3 regions of the Sphingomonas qomolangmaensis genome follow, and region 3 is predicted to be linked to each of the others. Evidence: predicted binding sites of a transcription regulator. Region 3 holds the regulator's gene; each other region holds the start of a gene.
What was found. The regulator LexA, encoded in region 3, represses DNA repair genes until DNA is damaged. The targets are predictions, from matches to a motif close to GTTCCNCNCTTGTTCT.

Region 1 (3,819 bases), 1.2 Mb from region 3:
GCGGCCCGGCATGAACTTCAGCGTGGCGGGATTGGGGGTGGTTTCGGTTTCGATCAGCATCCTTGGCATGTGGCGGCCAGCAGGGGCGCGATCAACCCCGAAACGCAGCCGCCGCACGGTTTGCGCCCCCGCCCCCCCTTTGCTAGCGCTCGCGCCATTGCGCGGGCCCCGCCGATGCCCGGCCGCGACTCGCCATTCGAAAGGACATATCTTGGTTCCTCGCTACGCCCGCGCTGCCATGACCGACCTCTGGACGCCCGAGGCGCGCTTCCGCGTCTGGTTCGAGATCGAGGCGCACGCGACCGACGCGCTCGCCGATCTCGGCGTCGTTCCGCGCGAAGCCGCGCAGGCGCTGTGGGATTGGTGGAACGCCGCGCGCGCGGCCTCTGCCGACGGCCAGGCACCGATCGACGTCGCCGCGATCGACGCGATCGAGGCGGTGACCAAGCACGACGTCATCGCCTTCCTCACCTGGGTCTCCGAACAGGTCGGCCCGCAGGCGCGCTACCTGCACCAGGGCATGACCTCGTCCGACGTGCTCGACACCTGCCTCGCGGTCCAGCTCGCGCGCGCCGCCGATCTGCTGATCGCCGATCTCGATGCGCTGCTAGAGGCGATCAAGACCCGCGCGCTCGAGCATAAGCTCACCCCGACGATCGGCCGCAGCCACGGCATCCATGCCGAACCCGTCACCTTCGGGCTCAAGCTCGCCCAGGCCTATGCCGAATTCGCGCGTAATCGCGAACGGCTGGTCGCGGCGCGTGCCGACATCGCCACCTGCGCGATTTCGGGCGCGGTCGGCACCTTCGCCAATATCGACCCCGCGGTCGAAGCGCATGTCGCGGCCAAGATGGGCCTCAGCGTCGAGCCGGTCTCGACCCAGGTCATCCCGCGCGATCGCCACGCGATGTTCTTCGCGACGCTGGGCGTGATCGCCAGCTCGATCGAGCGCCTCGCCACCGAAGTCCGCCACCTTCAGCGCACCGAAGTCTTGGAGGCCGAGGAATATTTCTCGCCCGGGCAAAAGGGCTCGTCGGCGATGCCGCACAAGCGCAACCCGGTGCTCACCGAAAACCTCACCGGCCTCGCGCGCATGGTCCGCGGCTACGTCACCCCCGCGCTCGAGAATGTCGCCTTGTGGCACGAGCGCGACATCAGCCATTCGTCGGTCGAGCGCTATATCGGCCCCGACGCGACGATCACCCTCGATTTCGCGCTCGCCCGCCTCACCGGCGTGATCGAAAAGCTGGTCGTATACCCGGTGCGGATGCAGAAGAATCTCGATCGCATGGGCGGCCTCGTCCATTCGCAGCGCGTCCTGCTCGCGCTCACCCAGGCAGGCGTCAGCCGCGAGGATTCGTACCGCCTCGTCCAGCGCAACGCGATGAAGGTGTGGGAAAGCGACGGCGAATTGTCGCTGCTCGAACTGCTCAAGGCCGACCCCGAAGTCACCGCCGCGCTGCCGGTCGAAGAGATCGAGGCCAAGTTCGACCTCGGCTATCATTTCAAGCATGTCGACACGATCTTCGCGCGGGTGTTCGGCACTGCGGGCTAGGTCGTTGAGTCATTAATACAGCCGGTCGGCTTCCGCCCTGCTAGCGGACAGCATTCCCCGTCACCCCGGACTTGTTCCGGGGTCCGTCGGGCTCGGTCCTCCGTCCATATCTTTAGCACCCGGCGGCTCGGTGGACCCCGGACCAAGTCCGGGGTGACGATCGGAGAGTGGTCCGCTTTCCACAACTTCCCACCATTCCTTCAATCAGACCGGCACGGTCACGACGCCGCCAACCAAACCCCGCTGTCCTACAAGCCCCCGTTTTGGTACGCATGCCGCATGAACACGCCCCCCGCATCCGCCACCCGCATCGCGCTTTGTGACGCGGGAGAGGCGAATCTGGGGGGGACGTAGTGTAGCTTTTGTAGCTTTCCGAAGGTCGGAACCACCCAGGCCTTTGCCAACGCCGCAGCGCAAGCCGCATCGCCGCCCCCTACCAGCCCCGTTATCGCGCCCCTATCTCGTGCCCCAGCCCTATAACCGTGGCCCTCGCTCCAGAACGAAGATAGAACGCACCGCATGGCATTGACTCACATTTCCGTGCGCGGCGCGCGCGAGCACAACCTCAAGGGCGTCGATATCGACATCCCGCGCGACACCCTCACGGTGATCACCGGGCTGTCGGGGTCGGGCAAGTCGAGCCTCGCCTTCGACACCATCTATGCCGAGGGCCAGCGCCGCTACGTCGAATCGCTCAGCGCCTATGCGCGCCAGTTCCTCGAACTGATGCAGAAGCCCGATGTCGATCATATCGAGGGCCTGTCCCCCGCGATCTCGATCGAGCAGAAGACCACCAGCCGCAATCCGCGCTCGACCGTCGCGACCGTCACCGAGATCTACGACTATATGCGCCTGCTCTGGGCGCGCGTCGGCATCCCCTATTCGCCCGCCACCGGCCTGCCGATCAGCGCGCAGACCGTCAGCCAGATGGTCGATCGCGTGCTCGCGCTGCCCGAGGGCACCCGGCTGCTGCTGCTCGCTCCGGTCGTGCGCGGGCGCAAGGGCGAATACCGCAAGGAGCTCGCCGAATGGCAGCGCGCGGGCTTCCAGCGCGTCCGCATCGACGGCGAGACGTACCTGATCGAAGACGCCCCCGCGCTCGACAAGAAGTTCAAGCACGACATCGAAGTCGTGGTCGACCGCCTGGTCGTAGGCGGCGACATCGCGACGCGCCTGGCCGACAGCTTCGAAGCCGCGCTGAAGCTCGCCGAGGGGCTGGCCTATGTCGACCTGGTCGACACGACGGTGGAAGCGCTCGCCAACCCCGTCACCCCCCCCGTCACCCCAGCGAAAGCTGGGGTCTCCGCGGATGGCGCGGGACAGGAGCCGCAAGAGACCCCAGCTTCCGCTGGGGTGACGGATCGCAAGATGAAGGGTGCCGGCATCCCCGCCAACCGTATCGTCTTCTCCGAAAAATTCGCCTGCCCCGTCTCGGGCTTCACCATCGCCGAGATCGAGCCGCGCCTCTTCAGCTTCAACGCCCCGCAGGGCGCGTGCCCGGCGTGCGACGGCCTGGGCGAGCGGCTCGAATTCGACGCCGACCTCGTCGTCCCCAATCACGACCTCAGCATCAAGAAGGGCGCGGTCGTGCCCTGGGCCAAGTCGAACCCGCCCAGCCCCTATTACATGCAGGTCCTCGGCTCCCTCGCGCGCGAATTCGACTTCAAGCTCGACACCCCGTGGAAAGACCTCGCCCCCGAGCATCAGGACACGATCCTCCACGGCACCAAGGGCAAGCCCGTCACCCTCACCTTCGTCGACGGCCGCAAGTCGTATGACGTCAAGAAGCCGTTCGAGGGCGTCATCGGCAACATGAACCGCCGCCTGCTCCAGACCGAGAGCGCGTGGATGCGCGAGGAGCTGTCCAAATACCAGGCCTCGCGCCCCTGCGAGACCTGCCACGGCGCGCGCCTCAAGCCCGAGGCGCTGGCGGTAAAGATCGACGGGCAGGACATCGCCCACGCCACGCACCTGTCGGTCGTCGACGCGCTCGGCTTCTTCGAGCGCCTCCCCGACAGCATGACCGGCCAGCAGCGCGCGATCGCCGAACGCATCCTCAAGGAAATCCTCGAACGCCTCGGCTTCCTCAACAATGTCGGGCTCGACTATCTCAACCTCAACCGCACCAGCGGCACGCTCTCGGGCGGCGAATCGCAGCGCATCCGCCTCGCCAGCCAGATAGGCAGCGGCCTCTCGGGCGTGCTCTACGTCCTCGACGAGCCCAGCATCGGCCTGCACCAGCGCGACAACGACATGCTGCTCAA
Region 2 (3,819 bases), 150 kb from region 3:
ATGGCTACTCAGGACGAACGGTTGCAGCAGGACCGCCTCACCCCACCGTCACAAAGCTGTCCATCACCCGCTTGCGCCCCGCGGTCTCGAAATCGATCTCGAGCTTGTTGCCCTCGATCTCGGCGATGCTGCCATAGCCGAATTTCTGGTGGAACACGCGCAACCCCACCGAGACGTCGCTGCGCCCCTTGTTGCCAAGGCTTACCGCAGACGCTCGCGCCTCGATGATCCGCGTCGGCTCGCGAACGAATGTCCCCGTCGACGCCGCGCGCTGCCAGCCGGGCCCGCGCCCCGATCCGCGCGCAACGTCCGAAAACGGATCGGCATTCTCGCTCCAATTGGCGCGCCACAGGCTTTCGCCCCCCGACATCGTCGTTTCGGCCTCGATATGCTCGGGCGGCAGCTCCTCGACGAAGCGCGAGGGCAGGCTGGACGTCCATTGGCCATAGATACGGCGGTTGGCGGCGTGGAGGATCGTCGCCTTTCGCCGCGCGCGGGTGATCGCGACATAGGCGAGGCGGCGTTCCTCCTCGAGGCTCGCCAGCCCGCCTTCGTCGAGCGCGCGCTGCGAGGGGAAGATGCCTTCCTCCCACCCGACCAGGAACACCGTGTCGTATTCGAGGCCCTTGGCGGCGTGGATCGTCATGATCGTCACCTGCGCGTCCTGCTGGCGATTCTCATTGTCCATCACCAGGCTGACATGCTCGAGGAACGCGCCGAGGCTTTCATATTCCTCCATCGCGCGCACCAATTCGGTCAGGTTCTCGAGCCGACCCGCCGCCTCGACCGACTTTTCGGCCTGTAGCATCGCGGTATAGCCGCTCTCGTCGAGCAACTGCCGCGCCAGCTCGGCATGCGGCAATTCGCCCGCCATCGCGCGCCAGCGTGCCATGTCGCCCACGAGATTGCCGAGCGATCGCCGCGCCTGCGGGGTAAGTTCGTCGGTGTCGAGGATTCGCGCGGCGGCGGTGGTGAGCGGAATACCCTCCGCCCGCGCGAGCTGGTGGACCTTCTGCACCGCCTTGTCGCCCAGGCCGCGCTTGGGGACGTTGACGATCCGTTCGAACGCCAGATCGTCGCCGGGCTGCGAGACGACGCGCAGATATGCCAGCGCATCGCGGATTTCGGCGCGTTCATAGAAGCGGAAGCCGCCGACGATTCGATACGGCATGCCGATCGCGATGAAGCGATCCTCGAACTCGCGGGTCTGGTGCTGCGCGCGAACCAGGATCGCGACGTCGTTGAGGCTGAGCCCGCCCTCTCCGTTTCTTGGGCGCATCTCGCCCTCGATCTGCTCGCCGACACGCCGCGCTTCCTCGGGGCCGTCCCAGACGCCGACGACGCGGACCTTTTCGCCCTCGTTCGCCTCGGTCCACAGCGTCTTGCCCAGCCGCCCGCCATTATGCGCGATCACCCCCGATGCCGCGGCCAGGATATGCCCGGTCGAACGGTAATTCTGCTCGAGCTTGATCACAGCCGCGCCGGGAAAGTCGCGCTCGAACTTCAGGATGTTCTCGACCTGCGCACCGCGCCAAGAATAGATCGACTGGTCGTCGTCGCCGACGCAGCACAGGTTCTTGCGCGCCTGCGCCAGCAGCCGCAGCCACAGATATTGGACGCTGTTGGTGTCCTGATATTCGTCCACCAGCATGTAGCGGAAGCGTTGCTGATATTGTTCGAGCACTTCGCGATGCGTCCTGAGCAGCACCAGCGCGTGGAGCAGCAGATCGCCGAAATCGCAGGCGTTGAGTGCGAGCAGCCGTGCCTGATAGGCGGCGTACAGCTCCTGGCCGCGCCCGTTGGCGAATAATTCGGCCTCGCCCGCGTCGAGGTCCTTGGGGGTCATCCCCTTGTTCTTCCACCCGTCGATCAGCCCGCCCAATTGGCGCGCGGGCCAGCGTTTCTCGTCGAGATCGGCGGCGGCGATCAGCTGCTTCATCAGCCGCAACTGGTCGTCGGTATCGAGGATGGTGAAGTTGCTCTGCAGCCCGATCAGCTCGGCATGGCGGCGCACCATCTTGGCACCGATCGAATGGAAGGTGCCGAGCCACGGCATCCCCTCGACCGCGTCGCCGACCAGCCGCCCGACGCGCTCGCGCATCTCGCGCGCGGCCTTGTTGGTGAAGGTGACCGCCAGGATCTCCGACGGCCATGCCTTGCGGGTGTAGAGCAGGTGCGCCAGCCGCGCGGTGAGCGCCGCGGTCTTGCCGGTGCCCGCGCCCGCGAGCACCAGTACTGGGCCGTCGGTGGTGAGCACCGCCTGGCGCTGCGGCGTGTTCAGGCCGCGCAGATAGGGCGGATCGTCGGGGCTTGGTTGGGGGAGCGACATCGGTGAACAGGTAGGGAACGGCGCATCGCGGGGCAAGCGTTTCGGGATTGGCGCGGGGGCAGGGCGATGATACGCCCGCCGCACAGCGTTGTTGGGAGAGGGTGATGCTGACCGGAAGATGCCATTGCGGCGCGATTTCCTATGCGATGCCGGCTGAGGTGCTGCACCACGCGCTTTGCCATTGCGCCGATTGCCGGCGATCGGCTGGCGCGCCGATGGTGGGGTGGGCGATGCTGCCAGCCGACCAGCTACAAATAAGCGGCGAGCCCAGGACCTATGCCTCCTCTGCCGATGGTCGCCGCGAATTTTGCGGCACCTGTGGCACCGGGCTGTTCTATCGCAACGAAGCGATGCTGCCCGGGCTGGTCGACGTACAGACCGGCACGCTCGACGATCCCGACGCGATCCCCGCGCAGTCGCACATCCAGGTCGCCGAACGGATCGGCTGGATGCAGGGCGTCGAGGCCTTGCCTGCGTTCGAGCGCTTTCCGCCCTTCGAATGAAGCCAAGCCTGCTGCAACCCCAAGCTCACCCCGGGAATGAAGGAATATCCTCTATGACATTGTACCGGCTGGTGCTGTTGTTCCTGTCGATCGTGCTGCTGCCGACCGACGCTTTCGCCGCGCCCGCGCGTGTGCTCGTGTTTTCGCATACCACGGGATACCGCCACGCCTCGATCGAGGCGGGGGTCGCGGCGCTGAAGCGGATGGGGACGCAGCGCGACTTCACCGTCATCGCGAGCGAAGACCCGGCGATCTTCAGCCCGCAAAAGCTGAAGGACATCGACGCGATCGTCTTCCTCAGCAGCACCACCAACCCCGCCGATCCCGCGTCCGAATGGCTGGTGGGTGACCGTCGCGCCGCGCTGCAGGCGTTCGTGCGCGGCGGTGGGGGGATCGTCGCGGTACATGGTGCCGCCGATTCGCATCTTGCCTGGCCCTGGTACGGGCAGATGATCGGCGGCTGGTTCGAAAGCCATCCGCGGGGAACGCCGACCGGCGACGTGACGATCGTCGATTCGAAGCACCCCGCCGCCGGGGGCATGACCGGTAAGCAGCGCCGCGCCGACGAATGGTATTACTTCAAGGATTTCGATCCCACGGTCGATCTGCTGGCGACCTTCGATCCGGTTTCGATCGGCGAGAAGGACGCGAACCCCAATCCCGCGGCATGGGCGCATGAATTCGAAGGGGGCCGGGTGTTCTACACCGCGATGGGCCACGCCGACGCAAGCTATAGCGAGCCCTGGTATCTCCAGCATCTGGGAGCAGGGCTCGATTGGGCGCTGCGCCGGCGATAGCCGCGGGGGGCGGGGCGCACGCCCCGCTCGCGTCGCTGTCATCAACCCGTCACATTGCCTACCCAAAGGCGCGCAATGGCTACCATCGCGCTAGATCCCCATGAGTCCCTCGATCGCGCGCCCGCGGGGCCGTCGCTCGATGCCAAGCCGCATCCCTTTGCGCGGCTGATCTTCTTCGGGCTGCTGCTGG
Region 3 (3,819 bases):
CGGCAAATCGGGCGACTGGCACGCGCCCGCCCCTGGCGACCCGGCCCGATGATCTCGCTCGACGAGGCGCTCGCCCGGCTTTGCGCGCTCGCCCCAGCGATCCCCGCCGAAACCGTACCGCTGGCGCAGGCCGCGGGCCGCTGGCTCGCCGAGCCGATCGCCGCCAAGCGAACGCAGCCGATGCGCGACCTGTCGGCGATGGACGGCTATGCGCTTCGCTTCGCCGACCTCCCCGGCCCGATCGCGGTGGTCGGCGAAAGCGCCGCCGGGCGCGGCTTTGCCGGCAGCATCGGCCCCGGCGAGGCGGTGCGGATCTTCACCGGCGCGCCGCTTCCCGCGGGCGCCGACACCATCCTGGTCCAAGAAGAGGCCGCGCGCGACGGCGATGTGCTGACGCTCGACGGCGGAGGCCCCGGCAGCGTCGGCCGCCACATCCGCCGCGCCGGGCTCGACTTCAGCACCGGCGAAGCGCTGCTCGCGGCGGGCGACCGGCTTACCCCGCCGGCGCTCGCGCTCGCGGCGATCGCGGGGTATGCCGAGCTTCCCGTCCGCCGCACGATCCGCGTCGCGATCGCCGCCACCGGCGATGAACTCGTCCCCCCCGGCCAGCCCGTGCCCCCCGATGGCCTGCCCGAATCGAACTCGATCCTCGTCGCCGCGATGCTTGCGGGCTTGCCCGTCAGCATCGAACAGCTCGGCATCCTCCCCGATGATCGCGCCGCGATCGAGGCCGCCTTCACCCGCGTCGATGCCGATCTGCTGATCACCACCGGCGGCGCCTCGGTCGGCGACCACGACCTCGTCCGTCCCGCGCTAGAAGCGGCGGGCGGCCAAATCGATTTCTGGCGGATCGCGATGCGGCCGGGCAAGCCGATGCTCGCAGGCAGGCTGCGCGACACGCTTGTCATCGGCTTGCCGGGCAATCCGGTCGCGGCGTTCGTCACCACGCTTCGCTTCGTGAAGCCGCTGGTGGTGGCGATGGCCGGGGGCACGCTGCCGCTCGCCACGCGCCATTTGCCGCTCGCCGGCCCGCTCCCCGCCAACGATCACCGCGCCGATCACCTGCGCGCCACGATCCAGGGGGGAATCGTCTATTCGGCCGGGCGGCAGGACAGTTCGATGCTCCGCACGCTCGCCCACAGCGACTGTATGATCCTGCGCGCGCCGCACGCCCCCGCCGCTCTGGCGGGCGACTCGGTGGAAGTCCTGATGATCGGTTAAGGCAAGCTTGACTTGATCGAAGCTGTTGCCTACACGTTCCACGTCTGTTCCCGACGGAGAACGCTGATGCTGACGCGCAAGCAACATGACCTGATCTGCTTCATCGCCGATCGCCTGAACGAGACCGGGGTTTCGCCGTCGTTCGAGGAGATGAAGGAGGCGCTCGACCTCAAATCGAAGTCGGGGGTCCACCGCCTGATCTCGGCCTTGGAGGAGCGCCAATTCCTGCGCCGCCTGCCCAATCGTGCCCGCGCGCTCGAAGTCCTGCGCATGCCGGAGCGACCCGTCGCCGCGCGCGGAAAGGCCGATTCTACGGGGGACGTAGTGTCGCTTTTGTTGCCTTCCGCGCCACCGGCGCCCTCGCGCGCAGCCAGCCCCGCGCCGCGCGCCGCCAATGACGTGATCGAAATTCCGCTCCACGGCCGCATCGCCGCGGGTCTGCCGATCGAGGCGATGGAAAGCGCGCAGATGCTCCCCGTCCCGGCGGCCTTGCTCGGTGCGGGCGAACATTATGCGCTCGAAGTGTCGGGCGATTCGATGGTCGAGGCGGGGATTCTCGACGGCGACTATGCGCTGATCCGCCGCCAGGAAGTCGCGCGCGACGGCGAGATCGTCGTGGCTTTGGTCGACGAACACGAAGCGACGCTCAAATATTTCCGCCGCGAAGGCGCGATGGTCCGGCTCGATCCGGCGAACCGCTCCTACGATCCGCAGCGCTATCGCCCCGATCAGGTCCGCGTCCAGGGGAAGCTCGCCGGGCTGCTCCGCCGCTATTGAAGCTGCGCGGCGGCTGCACCGTTTGGGGCAGCCGCCACGGGTGGTCGCTTGGCCGGCCGGCAACGGTACGGACCTCCCCACCCTTCAGCATGATCGCCACCCCGCCGGTTTGCGCCAGCATCGGACGGTCGAGCTTGAGCCACCGCGGGGTACAGGTACGCGGCAAGCGCCGCTCGCTGATCACGATGTCGGCGGCGCGGCACAGCGCGACGAAGTCGGCGATCGGGACTAGATAACCGCTGCGGGTCGCGAGGATGGTCCAGTTCCGACCTTCGGCGGGTAGCCGAACTAGGCACAGGTCACTGCTGCAGCGCGCCCTTGGATCGTCGCTAAGCGCCGACAATTCGGCGTCGGTCCCGCCGGTCTCGCCGAGCACCCCGCGGACATAATCCCCCGCCCGATCGCGCAGCAGCGCCATCCCCCCGTCGCCGGTCCGAACCGCCACATGCCGCCCGTCGCCGGTGACGATCAAATCGGGTGCCGGCGTCGCCACCGCCCACCCCACGCCGATCGCGAGCGGCACCGCGCCCAGCCACCGCCACCGCGTCCGCCACAACGCCACCCAGATCCCGCCCGCCACCATAAGCGCGAACGCCGCACGCGGCATCGAAGGCAACGCCTTCACCGCCCCCGGCGCATCGGCGGTGGTGTGGGCGATCCACAGCAGCGCCCAAAGTCCCCGCTCGGCCAGCCACCAGAATGGCGCCCCCAGCCCCGCCGCATCAAACACCAAAGCCGCCGCCTCGAGCGGCATCACGACGAAGGTCGTCAGCGGGATCGCGACGATATTGGCGAGCGCGCCGTACAACCCCGCCTTGTGGAAATGGAACAACCCGATCGGCATCAAGGCGAACTCGACCACCATGCCGGTCAGCAGCAGCGACGCCAGTCCGCGCAGCAGCCTCGCCCCCCGGCTCTCCTCGCGCTTCAGGAACCAGCCGCGCACCACCCGGTGTTCGTGCAACGCCACGATCGCGGTCACTGCGGCGAAGCTCAGCTGGAAGCTCGCCGACATCAGCGCCTCGGGCCACAGCAGCAGGACGATCGTCGCTCCCGCCGCGACCAGCCGCAGCGTCACCGCCTCGCGCCCCATCGCCAGCGCCGCCAGCACCAGCAGCGCCGCGATGCACGACCGCACCGTCGGCACCTCGGCACCGGTCAGCCAGGTATAGAACACCGCTACCGCCGCCGCGGCGCCGGCCGCGACGATCGGCAACCGCCACCGCAGCGCCAGCACCGGGCTGAGCGCCAGCAGCTTGAGCACCAGCAGCATCGTCGCACCGACCACCGCGGTAACGTGCAACCCGCTGACCGACAGCAGATGCGCCAGCCCCGATCGCCGCAGCGCCTCGTCATCGGCCTCGTCGATCGCGCCGCGATCCCCCGTCGCCAGCGCCGCGGCGATGCCGCCCGCGCTCCCCTCGATCCGTGCCTGGATATGCCGCGTCAGCCGCTCGCGCAGTCCCGCCCCCGGCACCTCGCCCGCCGCAACCACCGCGATCGGCGCGAACGCCCGGCCCGTCGCGCCGAGTTCGCCGAACCACGCCACCCGTTGGAAGTCATACGCCCCCGGCACCGCCGCCGCACCCGGCGGCATCAACCGCGCCCGCAGCGACACCACCGCCCCGCGCCCCACGTTCTGCGGCAAATCAGGCTCGGCGACGTTCACCCGCACCACCGGCGGCAGGCCCTGTACTGCAGCGTCCACCACCGCCAGCCGCAGGCGAACGATCTCCCTCGCCGGCATCGGCTCGACCCGCTCGATTCTCCCGCTGAACGCCACCACCACGGGTCTTGAAAGCACCGGTGCAGCGACTCGCT

Region 1: the regulator LexA is predicted to act here: its motif matches at 2,052-2,067, upstream of uvrA (excinuclease ABC subunit UvrA).
Region 2: the regulator LexA is predicted to act here: its motif matches at 2,333-2,348, upstream of NMP03_RS05795 (ATP-dependent helicase).

The regions. Positions count from the first base shown of each region.
Region 1 covers NZ_CP101740.1:2,295,034-2,298,852, forward strand. The annotation lists gene NMP03_RS10865 (NifU family protein) at 1-60, opposite strand, end outside; gene purB (adenylosuccinate lyase) at 212-1,555, shown strand; gene uvrA (excinuclease ABC subunit UvrA) at 2,075-3,819, shown strand, end outside.
Region 2 covers NZ_CP101740.1:1,212,077-1,215,895, reverse strand. The annotation lists gene NMP03_RS05795 (ATP-dependent helicase) at 38-2,329, opposite strand; gene NMP03_RS05790 (GFA family protein) at 2,434-2,832, shown strand; gene NMP03_RS05785 (ThuA domain-containing protein) at 2,886-3,629, shown strand; gene NMP03_RS05780 (inorganic phosphate transporter) at 3,705-3,819, shown strand, end outside.
Region 3 covers NZ_CP101740.1:1,057,486-1,061,304, forward strand. The annotation lists gene moaC (cyclic pyranopterin monophosphate synthase MoaC) at 1-52, shown strand, start outside; gene NMP03_RS05030 (molybdopterin molybdotransferase MoeA) at 49-1,221, shown strand; gene lexA (transcriptional repressor LexA) at 1,288-1,998, shown strand; partial or broken gene NMP03_RS05040 (ComEC/Rec2 family competence protein) at 2,600-3,819, opposite strand, start outside.